Regions from separate parts of the Mesorhizobium sp. M0870 genome, predicted to be linked through region 1. Evidence: predicted binding sites of a transcription regulator. Region 1 holds the regulator's gene; each other region holds the start of a gene.
What was found. Region 1 encodes PhoB, which activates phosphate uptake and scavenging genes when phosphate is short. Its sites were predicted from a motif close to TGTCATNNANCTGTCAT; they were not measured.
Positions count from the first base shown of each region.

Region 2: NKH97_RS17150 (YdcH family protein) is a predicted target of PhoB. The motif match lies at 2,453-2,469, and genes of this name have one in related genera.
Region 3: ppk2 (polyphosphate kinase 2) is a predicted target of PhoB. The motif match lies at 3,245-3,261, and genes of this name have one in related genera.

Region 1 covers NZ_JAMYOI010000020.1:76,314-81,129, reverse strand. Annotated here, with positions in the region: gene phoU (phosphate signaling complex protein PhoU) at 6-713, shown strand; gene phoB (phosphate regulon transcriptional regulator PhoB) at 730-1,419, shown strand; gene eglC (endo-1,3-1,4-beta-glycanase EglC) at 1,883-3,307, shown strand; gene NKH97_RS22670 (type I secretion system permease/ATPase) at 3,352-4,816, shown strand, end outside.
Region 2 covers NZ_JAMYOI010000013.1:15,972-20,787, forward strand. Annotated here, with positions in the region: gene NKH97_RS17140 (lytic transglycosylase domain-containing protein) at 1-609, opposite strand, end outside; gene ispG (flavodoxin-dependent (E)-4-hydroxy-3-methylbut-2-enyl-diphosphate synthase) at 615-1,868, opposite strand; gene NKH97_RS17150 (YdcH family protein) at 2,203-2,382, opposite strand; gene NKH97_RS17155 (YdcH family protein) at 2,622-2,825, shown strand; gene NKH97_RS17160 (IclR family transcriptional regulator) at 2,849-3,637, opposite strand; gene NKH97_RS17165 (transporter substrate-binding protein) at 3,765-4,667, shown strand.
Region 3 covers NZ_JAMYOI010000021.1:64,304-69,119, reverse strand. Annotated here, with positions in the region: gene NKH97_RS23170 (DUF8605 domain-containing protein) at 1-187, shown strand, start outside; gene hemB (porphobilinogen synthase) at 276-1,307, shown strand; partial or broken gene NKH97_RS23160 (dihydrofolate reductase family protein) at 1,526-2,172, shown strand; gene ppk2 (polyphosphate kinase 2) at 2,223-3,143, opposite strand; gene NKH97_RS23150 (aldo/keto reductase) at 3,414-4,457, shown strand; gene NKH97_RS23145 (hypothetical protein) at 4,632-4,784, shown strand.

The DNA of each region.
Region 1 (4,816 bases):
AGATCATGGGTGAACATACCGTCGCATCTTTCGATGAGGATCTGGAGCAGATCAGCCAGCTGATCCGCGACATGGGCGATCTCGCCCGCTCGATGGTCAGTGGCTCGACCAGGGCTTTGCTCAATTCGGACAATGCGCTGGCGCAGCGCGTGGTTTCCGATGATGCCATCATGGATGCACGCCAGCGCGAGCTGGACGATCGCGCCATCACGCTGATCGCCAAGCGCCAGCCAATGGCCAACGATCTGCGTGCGGTGGTCGGTTCGATCCGCATGGCCGGCGACCTTGAGCGCATCGGCGACCTTGCCAAGAACATCGCCAAGCGCGTCGGCACTGTCGGGCTGAGTGTCACGCCGCACGACCTTTCGCATTCGATCGACGCGATGGCGCAACTGGTGCTGATCCAGGTGCAGGGGGTCGTCGACGAGTACGCCGCCGCCGACCCGGCAGCGCTTGCCACGCTCAGAAACAATGACGAACGCATCGACGTCAAATACACCTCGGTGTTCCGCGAGCTGCTGACCTACATGATGGAAGATCCCCGCAACATCACGGCGTGCACGCACCTGTTGTTCTGCGCCAAGAACCTCGAGCGGATCGGCGACCACGTGACCAACATCGCCGAAAATGCCTACTATGTTTTGACCGGCACGCAGCTGCCAGCCAATCGTCCGAAGCAGGACGAGACGGCAATGTCCGCGCCAGCGGCATAACAGGGGTGACCAGCCGATGATCGCACCACGCATCATGGTGGTGGAGGATGAGGAGCCGCTAGGCGTGCTGCTCCGCTACAATCTTGAATCCGAAGGTTACCAGGTCGAGGTGGTGACGCGCGGTGACGAGGCCGAAATCCGGCTGCAGGAGAACGTTCCCGACCTTCTCGTGCTCGACTGGATGGTGCCGGCGGTTTCCGGCATCGAACTCTGCCGGCGCCTGCGAATGCGCCCAGAGACCGAGCGGCTGCCGATCATCATGCTGACCGCGCGAGGCGAGGAAAGCGACCGCGTGCGCGGCCTGTCGACCGGCGCCGACGACTATCTGGTCAAGCCGTTCTCGACGCCGGAGTTCATGGCCAGGGTCAAGGCGCTGCTGCGCCGGGCCAAGCCGGAAGTGCTGTCCAGCGTGCTAAAGGTCGGCGACATCGTGCTCGATCGCGAGTCGCACCGGGTCTATCGCAAGAAGAGCGAGATCCGGCTCGGGCCGACCGAATTCCGCCTGCTCGAATTCATGATGCGCCACCCCGGCCGCGTGTTCTCGCGCAGCCAGCTGCTCGACAATGTCTGGGGCGAGACGATTTACATCGACGAACGCACTGTCGACGTGCACGTCGGCCGGCTGCGCAAGGCGGTCAACAACGGCCGCATGCCTGATGTCATCCGCACCATCCGTGGGGCGGGTTACGCGATCAGGGAAGACTAGGTGGCTGTTCCGTCCCGATAGATCGTGACCGGGAAAACTCGATTAGCACGTGGTCGCCAACAGCCGCGAAGAGTGGAATGTTGCACTCGTCTCATCGATGGGGAGCGAGCACGTGACGCTTTGGCCCAAATGCGGTCATTCGAAACCTGATGAGGATGACCGCTCTTGGCGGTACGTCGCCATCTTGCCCGCAGACTCCGACCAGAAAGCCATGCAAGAATAAATTTGAGTTAACTTAGATATACGTTCGTTAAACGACGTGTGTTCTGCATAAATATACGATTTTACTAAATTGCTTCAATTTACATTGAGCCATCACCTCCTTATTCATTATCCGCCTTCCGATTATTGCGGTCTCGGATCGAATGACGATTCCGTGGAACGATCTCGTTCCTTGCAGCGTTGCTTTGGGAGCGGTCGCCGGACCTTTGACCAGGTCGGACACCATGAGGAAGGATTTCTGATGAGCACGGTCTTAAACGCCAAAGGCATCCCTCTTGCCTACACCGGCGCTTCCACTCATTGGTTCTCGGCCACCGGGTCTGGACCGGAACTGCATGGCACCTCCGGCAACGACTCCTTCTGGGGAGACACCGGCGTCACTGTCACGATCCACGGAGGCGCCGGCGACGACTACTATCATCTCTATTCCACCAACAACAAGGTGGTCGAGGATCCTGGGGCAGGGATCGACACGATCGACACATGGATGAGCTACAAGCTCCCTGACAATTTCGAGAACCTCGTCGTTACCGGCACCAACCGATTTGCGTTCGGAAATGCGTTGGACAACATCATCAAGGGCGGGTCAGGTCACCAGACGCTGGATGGCGGCAAGGGAAATGATGTCCTGATCGGCGGCGATGGCGCCGATACTTTCGCCATCTCCAAAGGTAATGGAAGCGATCTTATCTTCGATTTCGGTGCGACCGATGCGCTCCGCCTTAACGGCTACGATTTCACTTCGTTCGATGCCGTCCGTTCACAGATGGTCCAAGTGGAATCGAACGTGATGCTGAACCTCGGATCCGACGAAATCCTGGTGTTCAAGAATACGACCATCGACAAGCTGCAGCCCACCCAGTTCGAACTTCCGATAGACAAGTCCGCAATGACGCTGTCCTTCTCCGACGATTTCAACACGCTGAGCCTTCGGGACGGGCAGGACGGCACCTGGAATTCCAATTTCTGGTGGGGAGCGCCGAACGGCAGCACGTTGAGCAGCAATGGTGAGTTGCAGTGGTATATCGACGCCAATTATGGCCCGACGAGTTCGGTCCATCCGTTCAGCGTTGAGAACGGCGTCCTCACCATCACCGCCGCGCAGGCGCCGGAGGACATCAAGCCTCTGATCAACAACTACGAATACAGCTCGGGGATCCTGACGACCCACGACACCTTCTCGCAAACCTACGGCTATTTCGAAATGCGGGCGGATCTTCCTGAAACAGCCGGAGCCTGGCCGGCGTTCTGGCTGCTTCCGGAGGACGGATCGTGGCCGCCGGAGCTGGACGTTGTCGAAACGCGCGGCCAGGACCCGAACACGCTCTACATGACGGCGCATTCCAATGAGACGGGAGCGCACACGAAGGTTTCGTCAACGGTGAACGTTGCGGATACCGACGGTTTCCACACCTATGGCCTGCTCTGGACGAAGGATGAGCTTGTCTGGACCTACGATGGTGTAAAGGTCGCTCAAGCAGCGACGCCGGCCGACATGCACGATCCCATGTATATGCTGGCCAATCTCGCGGTGGGCGGCATTGCCGGCCAGCCTCCTGACCATCTGGCTACGCCAGCGGAGATGAAGATCGACTACATCCGCGCCTATACGCTGGACGACCTGCAGCACCACCCCTTGGACATCGCCGGCGACCATTCGGTCTAAGCGACGCCCTTATGTTGGGGCCATGAGCCGTTAGGAGCGCGGGAATGATTGCACGGTCTGATCTGCGGGCAGTCTTGAGGCGCGCCATCGCCGATGTCGGTGTTTTTTCGTTCCTCATCAACATCCTGCTATTGGTGATCCCCCTTTATCTGTTGCAGGTCTATGACCGCGTCCTGCCTTCCTCCAGCGTCGAGACGCTTCTTTACCTCTCTGCTATCGCGGTTCTCGCACTCGCCTTTCTCGGTCTCCTCGATGCGGTCCGCTCCGTTTACACGCAGCGCGTTGCAGCCATTGTCGACAACAGACTGGGCGCGAGGACATTCGCCGTCTCGCTGGAGGCTAAGTACGCCGGGGGAGCAGCCCTGCCTCCACTGCGCGACCTTGCCTCGGTATGCGCCTTCATCAGGTCACGTGGCGCGGCGGTCTTGTTCGACCTGCCGTTTGCTCCGTTCTTCCTCGCCCTGCTGTACCTCATCCATCCTTTGCTGTTCTGGCTTACGCTGGCGGGATCTGGTCTGTTGCTTGCGCTGGTCGTGGCAAATCAGTTTGCCATCGGCAAGAATGATGCCTTGTCGGCGGAACGCTCGGCTGTTGCCAGCCTGTCGGAGCAGGCCTTTGCCCGGAATGCAGAGACGCTGCGCGCCATGGGCATGATCCAAAACGCCGCGCGAGTGTGGGGAAGGCACGTGGCGGAGGCGCTAGTCCTGCATGACCGTTCGTCGATGGCCAACGCGATTTTCAGTGGAACGTCGCGAGCCGTACGCATGATGCTTCAGCTAGCAATACTGGGTGTCGGAGCATGGCTCGTGCTGCAAGGGAAGATGACGGCCGGCATGATCTTCGCGTCTTCCCTGGTGTCGTCCCGTGCGCTGCAGCCGCTCGACCAACTGATCGGGTCATGGCGGCAGATCGTCGACGCCAGACGATCGTGGAAGCGTTTGGACAAGGCGTTTTCCGCCCATCCGGCGCATGCGCAAAAACTGACCTTGCCGGACCCGTCCGGCGAAATTGTCGTGCAGGGCCTCATCTTTGTCGCGCCGAACGCCACACCCGGCACCGAACCCATCATCAAGAGACTGAACTTCCGCATCGGCGCAGGCGAAGCGGTGGCGATAATAGGTCCGAGCGGAGCCGGCAAGTCCACCCTGGCAAGATTACTTGTCGGTGCGATTCAGGCAACCAGCGGCTGCGTCAGGATTGATGGCGCCGATCTCAGAACCTGGGACGAGAAGCAGCTTGGCCGGCATATCGGATATCTCGCTCAGGAGGTGGAGCTCTTTCCCGGATCGATCGCGGAAAATGTCGCCCGCTTTGAACCCGATGCGAATGACGCCTCTATCGTCGAGGCAGCAAAGAATGCCCGGGCGCATGAGCTGATACTGGAGCAGCGAGACGGCTATCAGACCAGAATAGGTTCGTCGGACAGAACACTGTCGGGCGGCGAACGCCAAAGGATCGGGCTGGCGCGCGCTTTTTACGGCAATCCGCATGTTCTCGTTCTGGATGAGC
Region 2 (4,816 bases), on a different contig from region 1:
TGGCTTTATGTTGATCGAAGCCATGGCCACCGTCCGCGACATGATCACCGGCAGTTTTCGGCAAGCGACGGCAAAATCCGTCTTTGCGTCGAGCGGCTCGACTTTTCCAGCATAGGCCCGGTCCGTGAACTTGTCGGCTGGTTCGCCCATGATGTCTAAGACATAGCTTTCGGTCTCCATTGGCAGGAACCCCCCGGAGCTGAGCCAGCGCGACACCCGGCTCTCGCCGGCATTGTAGGCGGCGGCGGCCAGGCCGAGATTGCCGTAGCCGGTTTTCATTTCGGCGAGATATCTAGCCGAAGCCGGAATCGCCTGGTTGATGTCGAAGGAATTGGCAAGCCCGCGCATCTTGGCGGTGCCCGGCATGAACTGGGCAATGCCTTCGGCGCCGACCGGACTGACGGCGTTGGGATCGAAACGGCTTTCCTTCCAGATCAGCCGGGCGAAGAAATCCCTGGACAGGCCGTTCTGGTCGGCATGCGCCTGGATCAGATTGCAGACTTTGTCGATCAGCCGCTGCTTAGCGGATTGCGGCGGATCGGCCTGCACAAGGGCCGACCAGGTCAGCCCGTACAGCAGGATCAGCGTCGCCCATAGGAAACGCTGCATTTGACTTACTCTGCCGCGGCCTTGCCGCCGCGACCGAACCGCTGTTCGATATAGTCGGCGACCATTTTCTCGAAATCCGCGGCGATCGACGGCCCGCGCAGCGTCGCCGCCTTCTTGCCGTCGACGAAGACAGGCGCGGTCGGCGTCTCGCCGGTGCCGGGCAGCGAAATGCCGATGTCGGCATGCTTGGACTCGCCCGGGCCGTTGACGATGCAACCCATCACCGCGACCTTGAGGTTCTCGACGCCGGGATATTTGTCGCGCCACACCGGCATATTCTTCCTGAGATCCGCCTGGATGTTCTGGGCAAGTTCCTGGAACACGGTCGAGGTCGTGCGGCCGCAGCCGGGGCAAGCGGCGACGATCGGCACGAACTGCCTGAACCCCATGGTCTGCAGCAATTCCTGCGACACCTGCACCTCGCGCGTGCGGTCGCCATTCGGCTCCGGTGTCAGCGAGATGCGGATGGTGTCGCCGATGCCTTGCTGGAGCAGGATGCCCATGGCGGCCGACGAAGCGACGATGCCCTTCGAGCCCATGCCGGCTTCGGTCAGGCCGAGATGCAGCGCGTGGTTGGAGCGGGTGGCGAGCTCGGTATAGACGGCGATCAGGTCCTGCACGCCGCTGACCTTGGCCGACAGGATGATTTTCTCGCGGCCAAGGCCGATCTCTTCCGCCATCTCGGCCGACAGGATCGCCGACTGCACGATCGCCTCGCGCATCACCTCCTGGGCCGTCAGCGGGAAACCCTTGTCCTGGTTGTCGTCCATCAGCCGGGTCAAAAGCTCCTGGTCGAGCGAGCCCCAGTTGACACCGATGCGTACCGGCTTGTCATGCTTGATCGCCATCTCGACGATATCGGCGAACTGGCGGTCCTTCTTGTCCTTGAAGCCGACATTGCCCGGATTGATGCGGTATTTGGCCAGCGCCTCGGCGCAGGCCGGATGATCGGCCAAAAGCTTGTGGCCGATATAGTGGAAATCGCCGACCAGCGGCACGTGGATACCCAGCCGCTGAAGCCGCTCATGAATGCGCGGCACGGCGGCGGCGCTCTCGTCGCGATCGACGGTGATGCGCACGATCTCCGACCCGGCCCGGTGCAGGGCTGCGACCTGCGCAACGGTCTGGTCGATATCGGCCGTGTCGGTGTTGGTCATCGATTGGACGACGACAGGCGCGCCGCCGCCGACGATCACGCCGCCGACATCGACGCCGACCGACGTACGGCGGGGAAAAGGAGAGGAAAAATATCCGGTCATGCCGGCAGCCTTTTGTCTCTGGAGCATCTTGTGTCCTGCATGGACGCACAACGACGCCCCGGGCCGATGCGCTGAGGTCCGGGCATGAGGTGGAGGAGCAAAGATGGCTTGTCAATGGCGACAGGTCGCCACTGGCCGGAATCGGTCCGCCACCAGAGGCCAGGAAACAATCGATGATCTGGCGAAACGGGCGACGGCCGAAGCGGAAATTGAGCCTGTGCAAGTCCAGCTTCGGCTGACAGACCGGTGCTGGAAATCAAAACCCTCCACACCGGCGGCGTGGTGCCGCCGGGAAAAGAGGCCGCGGATATTGGGCGGCTATGTCAGGAGGGTATCAATGCGTGGTCGGTTTGCCTCTTAGTTTTTCAATCTCGTCCTTGAGTGCCAGCTTGCGTCGCTTGAGATTCACGATTTCGAGGTCGTCGACCGATGGATGATTCATCGCGTCATCGATTTCACGTTCGATGTCGCCGTGTTTCCGCTGCAACTCATCAAGATGGGATGCAAGAGACATGATTGGTTCTCCCTTTCATGGTTTTCCTCGATTGCAACCGTCACGGCGCGTCCACCGCAGGTTCGCTTCTGTGACGGCACGGTGACAGTGTGTCACCTTCCGCGGGCGATGTCGAATGATCCGTGGTAGCATTCCACGACACTGTGAAATGTGATATGGGCTGCACGCCGGTGACAAAACACCCGGCCCCGCCCAATCAGGCCCAGCTTTGGGCGCCGCAGACGTGCAGACGGTAGAGAATGTCCGATCAGGAACAGGCCGATATTCGCCTCGAATTTTCCCGCCTGAAGCAGGAACACGCCGATTTCGATGCCGCCATCAACGCGATGATCGCCATGGCCTGCGATCCGCTGCAGATCCAGCGCATGAAGAAGAAGAAGCTGTTCCTCAAGGATCGGCTGATGGCACTGGAAGACAAGATCATTCCCGACATCATTGCGTGAGTTGGCATTCGCTCGCCCGCGCGCTACCCGGCGATCGAAAGCTTTGCGGCACGATCACGCAGCAGGCCGATGAGTTCGCCGGTCCGCTCCTCGGACGTATCGATGGGGACCACCAGGCACATCGTCGCCTCGACCTTGCCCGGCGCTGAAAACACCGGTGCGGCAAGGCACTTCGTATAGGCATCGACAAGGCCCGAAGTGACGCAATGGCCGGTGACCTGCGCTTTTGCTATGTCGGCGACGAAATCGTCAAGCCGCAGTTTGCGCCCGTCGGGCAGCACGAGATCGTCGTTTGACACCATGTCTTCGATCTCAGCCTTCTCCAGCCCCGCCAGAAGCAGCCGCCCCGAGGCTGTCCAGGGCAGCGGTATCTGCAAGCCGGTGGCGGAACTGATGCGGAACGGTCTGGTGCCGGGACTCGCATGGACGATCGTATAGCGGCCGCTCTGCAGCATGCACAGTTCGGAAGTCTCGCCGGTCTCGCGCGACAGATTGTCGACCTCCTGGCGCCCCCGCCTCAACAGGTCGTTGCCCCGCACATAGTCCATTCCGTAGAGATAGAGCTTCTTGCCGAAATAGACGCGATTGCCGTCGCCTTCCATTTCCAGCAGTCCCGCATCGACCAGCGACCGCACCAGCGTATAGGTCGTCGAGCGGGGCGCGTTCACGCCCTTGGCAAGGTCGCCAATGCCGATCGCGCGCTGGGTCGTGTGAAGAAACTCCAGAATCTCGAGCACCCGGTTGAGCCCCTTTTCACGGGAGCCCGAAATCTTCTCGCCGGCTGAAAGTGCCGAGGTATTGCCATCTTGCATTGTTGATTCCCGGTGTTAGTATCTGTCCTGTACAGGATACATGCGTCTCTTGTAAGAGACAATCGCTTCGACGTCACTGACGCGTGTATTGCCTGTGCAAGGGGAACACAAACGAAAGGAGGTCGCCGTGAACGACACATCCGGAAGACGTGATTTTCTGAAATTGGGAATGGCGGGACTGGCCGCGGCCGGCGTCGTGGGTGCGGCGGTAACCGTCGATGCCCAAAAGGCCGCTGCCCAGGCAGCACCCGACAGCCTGCTGCGCACCGTGCTCGATCGCGGCAAGCTGATCGTCGGCACCGGCAGCACCAATGCGCCGTGGCACTTCGAGAACGATGCCGGCGAACTCGTCGGCATGGACATCACCATGGGGCGCATTCTTGCCAAGGGCCTTTTCGACGATCCGACCAAGGTCGAGTTCGTGATGCAGGATCCGGCACAGCGCATCCCCAACGTCACCACCAACAAGGTCGACATCACCATTCAGTTCATGACGATGAGCGCCCAGCGCTCGCAGCTGGTCAATTTTTCCCGGCCTTACTACGTCGAGGGCGTCGCCCTGCTGAGCCTTCCGACCGCCGAGAACAAGACCTTCGACAAGCTGCTTGCCGGCGGCTCGGCGACACGCGTCTCCATCCTGCAGAATGTCGATGCCGAGGCGCAGGTGCATTCGGTGCTGCCCGAGTGCCAGGTTATGCAGATCGATACCCAGGCCAACGTGCTGCAGGCACTGGAATCGAAACGCGTCGACGCCGCTGCCGTCGATCTGTCCACGGTGCGCTGGCTCGCCTCGCGCAATCCGGACAGATATTTCGACGCCGGCAAGAGCTGGCTGAGCATGCTTTATGGCGCGGCACTCCGGCAAGGCGACCTTGACTGGCTGACCTTCGTCAACTCGACCTTCACCATCGCCATGTTCGGCCACGAAAACGCACTCTACGATGCCGCCTTCAAGGACTTTTTCGGACAGGAGCCGCCGGCGCGCCATCCCGGCTTCCCAGCCATCTGCCCTGCCGGGGGCACGGGCTAACCCCGCCCCCTCCCGCCTCCCTAGAGCAATTCCAGGAAAAGTGTGAAACGGTTTTCCGCCCGGAATTGCGTCTAAACAAAGAGTTAGAGCGGGTCGCCGTTTCCGTGAAACGGTGAACTGCTCTAAGCCTGCGGCACTGAGGCGGACGC
Region 3 (4,816 bases), on a different contig from region 1:
CGACCAGGCGCTTTCCGGCAACCTTGTCTGGAGCGACAAGGAACTGGGCTGGATCGCCGACTGGCGGCTGGCCATGGCCGGCAAGACCTACATCTGGCAGGTGCGCGGTGTCGGCTTCGACGAAGCTTTCCGTGTCGCCATCAGGGGCGCAGCACAGATTCTGTCAGGCAATGGGCAACCCGAATAGACCTCGACCGCGTCGCTGGCACAATCGTGCCGCATTGGTCAGCGGCGGGAGCTCGTGGTAAAAGCCTGCCCGAACGAGAGTATTGGCGATGAACAAATTCACCCCCGCAAAGCCCGCCGGCGCGCGCGGCGTCGACGAGATCACCGGCAGCCGCCGTCTGCGCCGCATGCGCAAGGCCGACTGGTCGCGCCGTCTCGTGCAGGAGAACCGGCTCACGGTCGACGACCTGATCTGGCCGATCTTCGTCGTCGAGGGCAAGGGTGTCCGCGAGCCGATCGCCGCCATGCCCGGCGTCTTCCGCCTGTCGATCGATCTCGCCGTCAAGGAGGCCGAGCGCGCGGCAAAACTCGGCATTCCGGCACTCGCCACCTTCCCCAATGTCGACATCTCGCTGCGCGACCAGACCGGCTCGCACATCCTCGATCCCAACAATGTCATCAACCGCGCCACCCGTGCGATCAAGGATGCGGTGCCGGAGATCGGCATCATCACCGACGCAGCGCTCGACCCGTTCACCAGCCACGGCCATGACGGCATCCTGCGCGACGGCATCATCGTCAACGACGAGACAGTGGAACAGGTGACCGCCGCTGCTGTCATCCAGGCGGCCGCCGGTGCCGACATCATCGCGCCGTCCGACATGATGGACGGCCGCATCGGCGCCATCCGGGACGCGCTTGACGCCAATGGTTTCCAGGATGTGGCGATCATGTCCTATGCGACCAAATTCGCTTCGGCCTTCTACGGCCCCTATCGCGAGGCGGTGGGCACCGCCGGTCTGCTCAAGGGCGACAAGAAGACCTATTACATCGACCATGCCAATTCCGACGAAGCGGTGAGAGAGGCCGAACAGGACATTGCCGAGGGCGCCGACATGCTGATGGTCAAGCCCGGCCTGCCCTATCTCGACATCATCCGGCGGCTGAAAGACGAGTTCCAGATGCCGACCTTCGCCTACCAGGTGTCGGGCGAATATTCGATGATCAAGGCAGCAGGCGCCAATGGCTGGATCGACGGCGAGAAGGCAATGCTGGAATCGCTGCTCGCCTTCAAGCGCGCCGGCTGCGACGGCATTTTGACCTATTTCGCGCCCGAAGTGGCGGAGCTGCTCAAGGGGTGATTTCTCTTCCCGACGATGACCGGTCGCGGCAACCAATGTCGGCGAATCCGCTTCTACATCCCTACCAATTTCCGGCTCCTGGCCGGGGAATCCATAGCGGGGGTCGCTTGACCCCTAGCCTGGGTTTCGTTCGCGCTTGAATTACCGCTTGCAATTCACAATCAGTTTGATACAAAACAACTGCTTGCAAAATACAACTGGTTATCGAGGAGGCTCGCATGTCCAAACTTCGCGTCAACGCTTTCCCCCGTCGCTCGACGGCTATGGCGCCGGTCCTGATCAGGATCTGCAAAATCCGCTCGGCGTCGGTGGGGAATCCTTGCACAAGTGGTTTGTCGACACCCGCACCTTCCGAGAGATGGTGCTCGGACAAGATGGCGGCACCACCGACGTCAACGAGGCGTTCGCGGCGCGCAGCTTCGAAAATGTCGGCGCCTGGATCCTCGGCCGAAACATGTTCGGACCGATCCGCGGCGAGTGGCCTGACGACAGCTGGAAGGGCTGGTGGGGCGACAACCCGCCCTATCATGTGCCGGTTTTCGTGCTCACCCATCACAAGCGGGAACCGATCACGATGGAGGGCGGCACCACTTTCCACTTCGTCACTGACGGTATCCATTCAGCTCTTGAACAGGCTAAGGCTGCCGCTGGCGGCAAGGACGTGCGGGTCGGCGGCGGCGTCGCCACCATCCGGCAATATCTGCAGGAAAAACTGATCGACGAGATGCATCTGGCGATCGCGCCGGTGCTGCTGGGCACGGGCGAGAACCTTTTTACCGGCCTGGACATGCTCAAGCTCGGTTATGTCTGCAACGAGCAGGTGGCGACGCCGCTCGCCACGCACGTCATCATCAAGCGGGCGTAGGTGGAGAGCCAATCTCCCCCCTCGAGGGGGAGATCGCAGCTTCGTCTATCTCAATACTTCTCCGGCACGTAAAGCTCGCGCGGCAGCACCTGGCGTTCGTATTCGGGGTTGAAGACGCGCTCCGGCAGCGTGATCTCCTCGTGCGGCACCTCCTCGTAAGGCAATTGCCTGAGCAGATGGTCGATGCAGTTCAGCCGCGCGCGCTTCTTGTCGTTGCCCTCGACGATGAACCAGGGCGCTTCCGAGATGTTGGTGCGGGCGAAGGTCTCTTCCTTGGCCTTGGTGTATTGCTCCCAGCGCACGCGCGACTGCAGGTCCATCGGCGACAGTTTCCACTGCTTCATCGGATCATGGATGCGCATCAGGAAGCGCATCTGCTGTTCCTCGTCGGTGATCGAGAACCAGTATTTGACCACGGTAATGCCCGAGCGGACCAGCATGCGCTCGAACTCCGGCACGTCGTGAAAGAATTCTTCGACCTGATCGGGCTGGGCAAAACCCATCACCCGCTCGACGCCCGAGCGGTTGTACCATGAGCGGTCGAACAGCACGATCTCGCCGCCGGCCGGCAGATGCGGGACATAGCGCTGGAAATACCATTGCGACTTTTCGCGCTCGGTCGGTGCCGGCAGTGCCACGACACGGCAGATGCGGGGGTTGAGCCGCTGGGTGATGCGCTTGATGACACCGCCCTTGCCGGCCGAGTCGCGTCCCTCGAAGATCACCACCAGCTTCTTCTTGTGGTAGGCGACCCAGGACTGCAGCTTGATCAATTCGGACTGCAGGCTGATCAGGTCGCGAAAATATTGCATGCGATCGATCGAAGGCGGATGCGAATTCTTGTAGATCTTGGCGATCTCCATCGACAGCGCCGGCTCCGACATTTCGAGCTCATAGTCTTCGTCGAGCGTGTCGGCGAGTTCGGCTTCAAGCCAATCCCTGGCCGCAGAATTCTGTTTTAGCTCGGTCATTATCGGCTGCTCCACTTGCAAGCTCTGTCGATCGGCGCCCCAAACTCCCGGCTTACAGCCCGGAACGGCAACGCCTGAGCCGACTTCAATATAGGCCCGCAATGACGGTTTTATTGCAGCCTGACCTGATCGCCATCACTGCAAAAACCCGCGAGGCATGATCGATCCGCCGCCCTGGCATGGAGACATGCCGCGCAAATTGTCCTACAAATAGCAGCCACATTCGGGCGCCCTTCCCAACCCCTTCTCAATGCAATCGCGAGGACCGACATGGAATACCGCACTCTCGGCCGTTCCGGCCTGAAAGTATCGACGCTGACCATGGGCACCATGACTTTCGGCGGCGCCGGCGCATTTTCGGCTGTCGGCAAGACCGACCTCGACGAGGCGCGCCGGATGATCGATCTCTGCATCGACGCCGGCATCAATGTCATCGACACCGCCAACGTCTATTCGAACGGCATTTCCGAAGAAATCATCGGCGAAGCGCTCGGCGGCAAGCGCAAGGGCGACGTGCTGATCGCCTCCAAGGCACGGATGCGGATCGGCAAAGGTCCCAACGATGAAGGCCTGTCGCGCCATCACCTGATCCGCGAATGCGAGAAGAGCCTGAAGCGGCTCAGGACCGACGTCATCGACATCTATTTCCTGCACGAATGGGATGGCGTAACACCGCTGGAGGAAACCATCGCCGCGCTCGATACGCTGGTTGCCCAGGGCAAGATCCGCTATGTCGGCTGCTCCAACTATTCCGGCTGGCAGGTGATGAAGGCGCTCGGCATCAGCGACAGCCATCATCAGCCGCGCTTCGTCACGCAGCAGATCCATTACACGCTGGAAGCGCGCGAGGCGGAGTACGAACTGCTGCCGATTTCCGTCGACCAGGGGTTGGGCGTTCTGGTCTGGAGCCCGCTTGCCGGCGGATTGCTGTCCGGTAAATACCGCCGTGACAGCCCCACCGCCCGGCAGCTCGCCGGCTGGTCCGAACCGCCGATCCGCGACGAGGACCGGCTGTGGCGGATCGTCGATGTGCTTGTGGAGATCGGCGCGCAGCGCGGCGTGTCGGCAGCGCAGGTGGCGCTGGCCTGGCTGCTTGGCCGGCCGTCCATCAGTTCCTTGGTGATCGGTGGCAGGACGGAAACGCAGTTCCGGGACAACATCGCGGCGGCAAGCCTGGTGCTTTCCGGCGAGGAGCGCGAGCGCCTCGACGCGGTCAGCCGGCCGCCCTTGCTCTATCCCTACTGGCACCAGCAACTGACGGCAAAGGACCGTTTTGGTGCCGCCGATCTGGTGATTGACCGAAGCGGCATCTGATCGGCAAATCGACGGCGATAGGTATCGCCACCGCAATGATGGGCCTGGCCCTTCATTGCGACGCGCATCTTGCAAGCCTGGCCATCATCGACGCACTATCGCTTCAGCTGTTGTGTTTGACGGCTAATGCTCCTAGGCAGGACCAGAGCCGCGAGGCAGTGAAAAGGAGCCGATATGGCGCGACCACCAAATTACGATCAGGAACGCAAGGAACGCGACCGCCAGAAGGCGGCCAAGAAGGCCGAGAAGCTGGCAGCCAAGGTTGCAGCGAGGGAACGTTCGAAGCCCGAAGACGAGACTGAAGCCGAAACCGAAACGGCAAAGTGACGGCAAACGGCCCGCAGATGCGGGCCGCGCCC